Regions from separate parts of the Carbonatibacter coralli genome, predicted to be linked through region 3. Evidence: riboswitches for the same ligand, from Rfam matches in the RefSeq annotation. Region 3 holds a riboswitch; each other region holds the start of a gene.
The links. Region 3 has a riboswitch for cobalamin ahead of AAAH10_RS13380 (ABC transporter ATP-binding protein). Riboswitches for the same ligand answer to the same signal wherever they lie in the genome.

Region 1: it holds a riboswitch for cobalamin, as region 3 does, so the genes downstream of both, AAAH10_RS04235 (DUF4198 domain-containing protein) here and AAAH10_RS13380 (ABC transporter ATP-binding protein) in region 3, are expected to answer to the same signal.
Region 2: it holds a riboswitch for cobalamin, as region 3 does, so the genes downstream of both, AAAH10_RS07585 (hypothetical protein) here and AAAH10_RS13380 (ABC transporter ATP-binding protein) in region 3, are expected to answer to the same signal.

Annotation. Positions count from the first base shown of each region.
Region 1 covers NZ_JBBUTJ010000001.1:913,697-916,944, forward strand. Annotated here, with positions in the region: gene AAAH10_RS04225 (NikL family nickel/cobalt ECF transporter subunit) at 1-57, opposite strand, end outside; gene cbiM (cobalt transporter CbiM) at 41-841, opposite strand; gene AAAH10_RS04235 (DUF4198 domain-containing protein) at 905-1,693, opposite strand; cobalamin riboswitch at 1,912-2,133, opposite strand; gene AAAH10_RS04240 (GcvT family protein) at 2,237-3,248, opposite strand, start outside.
Region 2 covers NZ_JBBUTJ010000002.1:453,641-456,888, forward strand. Annotated here, with positions in the region: gene AAAH10_RS07575 (GNAT family N-acetyltransferase) at 1-181, shown strand, start outside; gene AAAH10_RS07580 (lysozyme family protein) at 247-1,212, shown strand; cobalamin riboswitch at 1,353-1,569, shown strand; gene AAAH10_RS07585 (hypothetical protein) at 1,605-2,162, shown strand; gene AAAH10_RS07590 (MATE family efflux transporter) at 2,374-3,248, shown strand, end outside.
Region 3 covers NZ_JBBUTJ010000006.1:57,186-60,433, forward strand. Annotated here, with positions in the region: gene AAAH10_RS13375 (hypothetical protein) at 116-1,051, opposite strand; cobalamin riboswitch at 1,241-1,463, shown strand; gene AAAH10_RS13380 (ABC transporter ATP-binding protein) at 1,671-2,498, shown strand; gene AAAH10_RS13385 (ABC transporter substrate-binding protein) at 2,495-3,248, shown strand, end outside.

The sequences.
Region 1 (3,248 bases), on a different contig from region 3:
ACTGCCCAAAAGCGCACAAGCGATTTTCACAATTTTGTTTTCAAGAGCGCGCAACATGGAAGAGCTCCGGTTTTACCTTGTAAATCAATTGAATGGTCGAAGCGGTCAGCACACCTTCCAGCGCCATGACAGGGAAATGCGCAACGACGACAAACTCTGCAGCCTTCAGAAATTCATCACCCGACAGCGCCAGCGAGCCGGCCACCATCAGTGCTGTCAGCAGAATGGACAGCGATCCGCCAAAGAACCCCCACATCCCCGCTTCGCTCAGGGTTCCGCGATAGAACAGGAAAGCACCGAACAGCATCACCAGGGCAAAGGACAGGAGCGCAACAACATTCACCCAGAAGGACCAGCCAGTTTCCCCGGTCTGATAGCGAGCAAAAAGCTCTTCCCCGGCAAAGACACAGGCTGCAGCAAAGCCCAGCAGAAGAAGAACAGCACCACGGCGCGCCCAGTCACGGTTTTCAGGCAGCATGCCCCAGCGACAGAGATAGAAGACTGCCACAGCAGGCGCAGCAATGTTCAGCGCATTGACGCCCAGAACTGTCAGACCACCGAAACCGAAGAAGACAGCCTGAAGGACCAGCGCGACAAAGAGCGCAGGGAAGGCTGCCCACCCAAGCACGACCCCCAGAAGCCCGTTCAGGATCAGGTGAACAGAGGAAAATCCGAGAGGAACATGGATTAGCGAAGCCACAAAGAAGACAGCGGACAGAACCCCCACCCGCGGCAGATTTTCAGGCGTGACCTGTCGGAGACCGACGGCCAGACCACCGGCGGCCAGAACAGCTCCGCCAATCAGAACCGGGTTGGATAGTGCGCCATCAACAATATGCATAAGACTTCGACCTCTTGTAAGAACCGGGTGTCGGGCCCTGACCCGACACCCGTTCTGTCCGCATTACTTCAGTTCGTTTGCCTGGATCCAGATTACAGCATCCTGGGACAGTTCCTTGCCCTCGAATTCTGTATCAGGACCTGTTCCCAGAGCAGCAAAACCCCAGTGACCCGCTTTTGGCAGACCAAATGTAAAGGCGCCGGCGGCATCAGCACGGATAGAGAAAGCCGGTGTGCTTTCCCAGGCACCGTCCTTGGCGAAAGAGTTTGTTTCCAGGTTCGGCTCGAAGTTCATGTACTCGACCTCGATCTCGGCATAAGGGACAGGCTCGCCTTCAGAAAGAACAACACCGCTGAAGGTGCTGCCCGCAACAGCTGCATAAGGTGCAATCAGTGGAACGATCTCTGTTTTCAGGCCCTGTGGCTGATCCCAGTCTGTCGGCAGTTCACCAACGTTGACGTAGGACTTGGTGATCTGCTGGATATAGATGTCTTCGCTGCCTTCAAAGTAGGGAGCAGGCTGAACAACGAAAACGTTGTCGCCCAGACCTTTAAGACGAACAGTCGCTTCATAGGCTGTGTTCGTGTTTTCGGCAGACGTCCAGTCGATCACAGACAGTTTGTCCTTCAGATCGGTTTTCTTGCCTTTTTTGATCACGAAGAATTCTTCCGGCTCAACCATTTCCATAACATGGCCGGACTCAGCCGGGTGCGTGAAAGGCATTTTCAGTGTGATCTCGCCACCTTTTTCAAGCGCTGTCTCAGGGGTATAGACCAGCAGGAAGTGTGCAGAAGCCGGCACAGTTGAGAGCGCTGTAAAAGCAAAAAGGGAAGCAAGGAAAGTCTTTTTCATGGTTCGGATCCCGATGTGGTTTTGCCTGTGCATCAGACAAAAATCAGCACAAGCGTTTCAAAGTTGACGCTTGTCTTCTGAAACCGGGATCAGTCAGAGAGTCTGGCAGGCACAAACAAACACACCCGCCTGCAAAGCAGAAATCCAACGGCCTCAAAAAACAGGTTGAGGCACGTCACACAACGGAAACCGCTTTTCTGGATACCCCGTCCGGAAAAATCAGTGACGCTGTACGGGCAGGTTTCCTGGCTCAGGATCATCGCTGGCTGTTCGCCTTCCCTGCAAGACAGCCTTGCAAGTGGCCTTGTGAACAGTTGGCTCACCTTCACAGTTGCGGGGACAGCCCCGGCTTCGGATTCCCTGATGGGCAAATCCAACCGAGTTCCCTTTTAAGCTCAGGGCTGCTTCACCCCTGGAGCACCAGTACGGCGGCGATTTTTACACCTCCGGGTGGTGACTCGCAAGCCCTGATTCAAACCACACAACGAAAAAGGGACACTGTGTTTTCACAGCGTCCCTTTCCTCTCAATCTGCGCCTTTGCCTCAGCTTCTCAGGCGCTTGCCTTCAGCATCAAAGGGCGGTTTCTCCAGAACCGTCGCCTTGTGAGGCAGGCCAAGAACCGCCACATCCAGTTCGGTTCCGGGCTTGGACTGGTCAAGGTTCACATACCCCAGCGCCAGCGACATCCCGACAGAGTGCCCGTAGCCACCGGATGTGACACGTCCGACATGATTACCCTTGCTGTCAAAGATCGGCTCACCGCCAACCGCATCCGCATCATGCGGTGTCTCGACAGACATCAGAACAAGACGGTAACGGGCTTCCCTGCCCTGAAGCTCGGCAAAGGAGTCTCTGTTCAGGAACTCCTTGTCCATTTTGATCAGACCATCCAGACCGGATTCATGCGGCCAGTATTCTGTAGAATACTCCCGTCCCCAGGAACCATAGCCCTTCTCCATTCGCAGAGACAAAAGCGCCCGGCTTCCGACGGGACGGACACCCAGATCACCACCGCTTTCCAGAATCAGATCATAGAGCTTCACCTGATCCTCTTCCTTCATGTAGATCTCGTAACCCAGATCCCCTGTGAAGGACACCCGCAGGACCAGAACATCACAGCCCGCAATGGTCATCCTGCGCGACCGCATGAAGCGGAAAGCCTCGTTGCTGAAATCCTCCTGCGGAGCCAGTCGGGACATGATCTCCCGCGCATTCGGTCCGGCGAGGTTAAAGCCGCACAGGGCATCCGTCCTGCTTTCAAAGGAAACGGTGTCAGGGCGTGGAACAGCCTTGAAATAACGCTGATGATAGCGCTCTGCCATACCGGAACCGAACATCATGAAGTGATCATCGCCCAGTTTGGTGATGGTAAAGTCACCGGCAACCCCGCCCCGCTTGGACAGCAACGGTGTCAGGCAGGAACGCCCATCCACTGTGGGCACCCGGTTGGCCATCATCGCATTCAGCCAGTCTGCAGCCCCTGCACCCTTGATCTCGTATTTGGCAAAGTTGGAGATATCGATCAGACCCGCAGAGGCACGCAGGGCCTTACAC
Region 2 (3,248 bases), on a different contig from region 3:
TCGCGGTTATGACTTTGCCCGGATGCTGGCCCTGATCGGCGGTGTTGACAATGTCGCCTCCATCAGGCTGCACAAAGCACTTGGCTTCAAAAAAGTCGGATTACTGGAAAAGGTCGGATACAAGCATGACAAATGGCTCGACGTCATTGTGATGCAGCGCACTCTGAAAGCAACGGACTGATCCTCCCACACAGGAAATCTGGCACTGCATTTGCATAACATCTCCGGAATGAAACGGAGTCAGTCATGCAATCCCTGCCCATCCTTCCAGCGCAAACCCTGAAACACCTGACAGGCGGCCTTGTCTCCCTTGCCCTTGTCTGTGGTCTTGCGTTCCAGGCGAAGGCATCGGTCAACCCCGGACAAATCAAGCCATCTCTTGCCGATCCCCTTGCAGGCGCCCTGTCCCACGAAGCTGAACTCTGCCGCTCTGCCATTGATCAGGTCGAGCGGGACAACAAGATTCCCCTCTATCTCCTGCGCGCCATTTCCCTGGTTGAATCCGGGAAATGGGATGCCAAAAGCAAAAGCAGACAGGCCTGGCCCTGGACGGTCATGGCAGAAGGCAAGGGGCGATATCTTCCCAACAAGGCGGCAGCGATTGCCGAGGTGAAGAAACTGAAAGCCAAAGGCGTCCGGAATATCGATGTCGGCTGCATGCAGGTCAATCTTCACTACCACCCTGATGCCTTTGCCAATCTGGAAGAAGCTTTCGACCCTTACGCCAACGCACGCTACGCAGGCAATTTTTTACTCAATTTGAGAAAAGAAATGAGATCCTGGACCATGGCTGTCGGCCGCTACCATTCTGCAACGCCCAAATATGCCGGCCCCTATCGCCACAAGGCCATCAAGGCATGGCGGGGATTGCAGCAGGATGCGAACAGGCAGCGCCAGGAAATCATGCAGGTCGAAGCAGAGGAACGCCGCGCTGCTCTGAAAGCCAGACAGGAAGCCCAGAAACAGAAGACAACAGAAACCGGCAACAGGATCAAACCGCAGGCGCATCCATCACTGGCCCTTGCCCGCTCCGCTCACAATCCGGTCAGGCCATCCCGTGAAACAGCCGCAATCAGCTTCGAAACGGAAAACGCCCTGATCGGCAAGGCAGAAGTCGACGGAGAACTGCTGACGGTCGCTGAAAACCATGACGTGACTCCACAGCCAATCTACAGAAAAACGATCTCTGTCCGCACTCTTTTCGGCCACTGATCCGCGCGTTGAGCACCCGGGATAAAGCTACAATATCTTGTGTATTTTCCATGAAAAACACAGCTTGTAGTAGCCTTCCAGGCATTTTTCCTCACACCCGTCCCAAAAGCTGTGTTGACAGCACGGATTGAAAATCATAGTCTCAGGACACATCGCACGGTTTCCCTGTCAGGATCGCTTCTGACCGGGATGAAAAGGGAATTTGGTGCGAAGTCAGAAAGTCTGATTTCAACTCCAAAGCTGCCCCCGCAACTGTAGATGGCCAGCATTGATCAAAGTCCACTGGTTTTTCCGGGAAGGCGATCAAAGCGTTTACGAGCCATAAGCCAGGAGACCTGCCGCGCACTGTTTCAACCCATTTTTCCGGGCGGGGTGCACCGGTGGAGGCTTATATGAACGCGACAAGTGCCATTGCCGGCATGATGGACAGCCAACTGTCCCTGGATGATCTGAAAACTTCAGAATCCAAAGGTTTCTCTCTTTCCTTTTTGTCTGACAGCGAAAGCACAGCCGGGGGTTCTCTCTCCCTGTCTGCACGCTTGTGCCTTTTGGGGCAACGCTCTCTCAGCTCAGAAGAAGCAGATGTCTGGTTCCGGTCCGTACCGGAAGATCCGCGTGCAATCCTCCACCGTTCGCTGTTTGAAGACTTTTTTTCCACTCGCAACTCTCTGTGGAACAGCACCTTCAAGGCAGAAGATATTTTTGTCACATGGCTGCTGAGCCTTGCTGACGATCTTTCTCCGGCAAAGGCTGCGTCCAGGGTCCTCAAACTCCTCAGTGATGAGGGGCAGCATCATCGCCTGACCACCGAAGGTCAGCGTCTCAAAGGCTTTCTGGAAGAGACGCTGACCCTTTCGGGAAAACTCAATACCCTGGCCCGCAGACGCCGCGGCGGATCACGGTCCAACAACAAAACTACAAGACAAAAGCCCTCACAGCTCATGAATTGACCTCGCTGCATTCCCGTAATTCCCAGGGATGCAGCACTCAACAGGGGACAACACGATCGCTTCTCTCTCTTCTCTCTCTGATCGTGTTGTCCCCTCTTTTTTTGCCCGGGCTTTCGCAAAACCCCAAGCTGTAAAACAGGTCGCACTCACCTGAAAAAAGATGTAATTTGCAGATCCAACTCGCAAAGAACACTTTCAGGAATCCGCCACAATGTCAGAACAAACGCCTCAGGAGGCTGCAAACAGGACTGCGCAAACAGCTGGTTCTGCCAGCGATCTTGTCCCTCACAAAAAGGTTCTGTCATTGGGGATTCCCCTGATCATCACAACGCTGACAACACCATTACTGGGTCTTGTTGACACGGCAATTATGGGGCACCTGCCCGATGCAGCCTATCTGGGAGCCGTTGCAATCGGGACGGTTGTCTTCAATTTTCTGTTCTGGAGCTTCGGCTCCCTCCGCCTCAGCACCGTCGGCTTTTCGGCACAGGCTCTGGGTGCCGGAGACCAGATGGAACAGAAGGCCAGTCTTCTGCGCCCTCTTATCTCGGGACTTTGTATCGGCGTGGCTCTTGTTCTTTTGCAGTGGCCCCTGCTGACGGCAGGCCTCTGGCTTATGGGTGGAACAGAACAGGTGTCCGGCTTTGCCCGGGACTATGCAGAAATCCGCATCTGGGCTGCCCCCCTGACACTTGGGAACTATGCTCTGGTCGGCTGGTTCCTCGGGCGGGGACAAACCCGGACAACCCTTTTTCTCCAGGTCCTGATCAATCTGGTCAACATTGCCCTGAGCCTGCTGTTCGTCATTGAACTCAACATGACCATCAAGGGCGTCGCCTTTGCAACCGTTCTGGCCGAGGGCACCGGTTTTCTGGCCGGCCTTGTCATGGCCTTCCAAGGCCTGCGCAAAATCCGCCTCAGAACGGACTGGGCGCAGGTTCTTGAACGGGCCCGCCTGCTGGCGCTGGCAAAGGTCAATGGCGACATCTTTATCCGCTCGGCCTGTCTTGTGCTGTCCTTTGGCCTCTTCACAAAAATGGGGGCCAGCTTTGGCGAAGAGACACTTGCGGCCAATGCTGTGCTGAT
Region 3 (3,248 bases):
TTGTAGAATGAAGGCCTTTTGCGTTCAAAAATCAAGCTTTTCCGACGCCTCACAGGAAAACCCCGATGAAGGGCCGGCTTCAATCGGGGTTTTGTCCTGTTTCCGGAGGGGCCTGTCAGAAGAACCGTTTGAGGAAAGACTTTTTCCTTGGCTCTTCAGCGGTTTCGACAACCCGGGGAGCTGTCTTCTGTGGCTTGCTGCTTTTGGTGAGGTTTTCAGCAGCCTTTTCAAGGCCTTCATCGGCAAAGCCTTCCAGACCGGATTGCAGCTTTTTCTGCAGGTCCTGCCTGTTGTCAGCCTTGATACCCTGATTCAGATGACCGACAGAGATATCCTTCGACAGTCCTGATTCCTCAACCTGGCGCTTCAGCGACTTTTCGACGTGGTCACTGTTGTAGCTGCCATCGTGCAGAACCGCATAGCGTTCCTCGTCAATCTGCGTGACGGGGCGCGTTCCATCCCGGACAATGTTCTGTTTGACCTTTGTCTTCAGACGATTGATGGTTTCCTCACCGTGAGTCTGAACGAGGTCAGGATTGGAGAGGTTCGCGACTTCAAACATGGAGACCGCCAGTGTTTCCAGAGGTTTGTGCTCATCGTCATAGAGGCTGTCATCCTCGGCAAGGTCACCCAGGAATGTGCTCTGGTCCTTGACATATTCATCGACAACATGGGCCTGGAGCACGGCGCCACCGCCCTGTTCAAGCGGGAGCCTTTGCAAAAAGGTTGTAAAGGTGGCTTCAAGGGCAAGCTTGGTGACGGAAACCCGGAAGGGTTCTTCCCACTGTTCCGCTGTCACAATGTTCAGGGTGCTTTCACTTTGAGCCAGCTGTGTTCTCAGAAGCTCATCCAGTCTTCTGTGATCCTGGCTGACAACAAAGTCATGCAGTTTCTGATTGATAAAGCGACTGATTGGAAGCCCGAGTATTGTGTGGGTCTCGCCTTTACCGTCATGAATAAATCCAGCTTCGTCGGTTTTGCAATAAAGGCTGTCATCGTCGAGTTCCGGTATTTCGGGACTGTCTGATGTGTTTGTCTCGAGAGTGCTCATGTGGCTGTTGCCTTGCTCAATTTTTCGTCTTTTAGTTGAACTGTTCTTTGAGGAGTTCAGTTTTCTTGTCAAAAACCATATCAGGAACTCTTTGATGATTTCTTAAAGCGCGAATTCTTTCATCGTTTCCTGATGGTCGCTTTGTGACTTTGATCTGTATTTCTGCTTGCAAAGCGTTTCAAAGTTGAAAATACTCTCATCCATCTTGGTTCCGTTTATGCGAGACGCGAGAACGGATTAAAAGGGAACACGGTGAGGCGTGCCCATCAGGGACCGATGCCGTGGCTGCCCCCGCAACTGTGAGCGGTGAGGAACACATCAGCAATGCCACTGACCCCTTGTGAGGTTGGGAAGGTTGTGTGTTTCCGGAGACCCGCGAGCCAGGAGACCTGCCAGGTGTTGATGTGATCCAAGCCGGACGGGGTTTTCCGGGTGGGGCAAGTGGTTTCCCTTTTGCACTGTTTTATTCCAGCTCAAAAGTGGTCAAGGCTTCTCTTTCCCAGACTGATCCTGTCCTGATGTGGGGGAAGTTTGTGTTGACAGAACGCCGGGCTGCTTGTGCTTTTTCAGCTCCTGACCACTTTTTTGTGTCTGCAAGGACCGGGAAAGGGAGGGACTGATGTCGATGACTGGTTCTGATCTGCTGCCTGTTTTGAGAGCTGAGGATCTGACCTGTCTTTCAGAGACGGGCCAACCGCTTGTTCGGGATGTTTCCTTTGAGATTCAAAAGGGGAGCTTTCTGGCTATTGCCGGTCCCAACGGGGCTGGTAAGACCACACTCCTGCGTTTGCTTGCCGGACTGCTGGTGCCGTCTGCCGGGGCGGTGTTCTTCAAGGGCAAGGCCCTGAAGGATATCCATCCCAGAAAGAGGGCACGGCTCATTGCCTATGTGGGACAGATGGACAAACCCGATACGCGTTTGTCCATTCGGGAATATGTTTCCCTGGGGCGTATTCCGCACAGCACAGGGTTTGCTCCGGAAGAGCACAGGCAGAAGGTCGATCAGGCCCTTGAAAAGGTCAGGCTTCTTGAACGTTCCGAAGACCGTCTGGGACTGCTTTCCGGCGGCGAGATGCAGCGTGCCTCGCTGGCGCGTGCCTTTTGCCAGGAACCGGAAATTCTCTTTCTGGACGAGCCGACAAACCACCTTGATCCGCTGGCCAAGGGGCTTCTGCTTTCCCTGGTCGCAGAAAGCGGTGTGACCTGTATTTCTGTTCTGCATGATCTGGCTTTGATTCCCCCGATCGCAACACACGCCCTCTTGCTGGAAAAGACCTCGATGGTCGCTTTTGATCAGGTTGAGAAGGTTTTGACCCAATCAACTGTGCAAAGGGTTTTTGGCGTGGATTTCCTCTATCTCAATCATCCTGAACAGGAACGGAAGATACCGGTTCTGGATATTCCTCTTACTCGCCGTGATTCTGAAGAAAATGGAGTAGCGTTATGAAATATGCATCAGCTTTGCTGGGCGGTTTGATTTTTTCGGCAGGCCTTGCTTCTGCCGAGCCGGTAACAGTTGATAACTGCGATTCGACCCTCACCTTTGACAAGGTGCCGGAGCGACTGGTTGTTCACGACATCAACATGTCCGAAATGGCTTTTGCGCTGGGTCTGCAGGACAAAATGGTCGGTGTTACAGGAATTTCCGGCTGGTACAAAACCAGCCCTGAATTTGACACCAAGCGCGGTGACATTCCGGAGCTTGCACCAAAATATCCGTCCGTTGAAAACCTTGTTGCAGCCTCTGCGGATACCTTCTTTGCGGGCTGGTACTACGGCATGCGTCCGGGTGGCGAGGTGACACCGGAAACCCTAGAGCCACAGGGAATCAAAACCCTGATCCTGTCTGAAAGCTGTGTGCACCAGCACAAGGCTGAAAAGGCCGCGACAATGGATCTGCTTTACAGTGACGTTCTGCGTCTGGGCAAGGTCTTCGGCAAGGAAGCGGAAGCCCTGAAACTGGTCGATGGCTGGAAAGATCAGCTCGCGGGTATCAGGGAAAAGGTTGGCGATGCCAGCGGTACGCGTGTCTTCCTGTTTGATTCCGGTGACGACAAGCCTTTCACTGCCGGAAAGTACGCCATTGTCAATGCAATGATCGAAGCGGCAGGCGGTGTAAATGTGACTGCTGACATGGAAACCAGCTGGGGGCGTTCCTCCTGGGAGGCCGTTGCGGCAACCAATCCCGAGTTCCTGA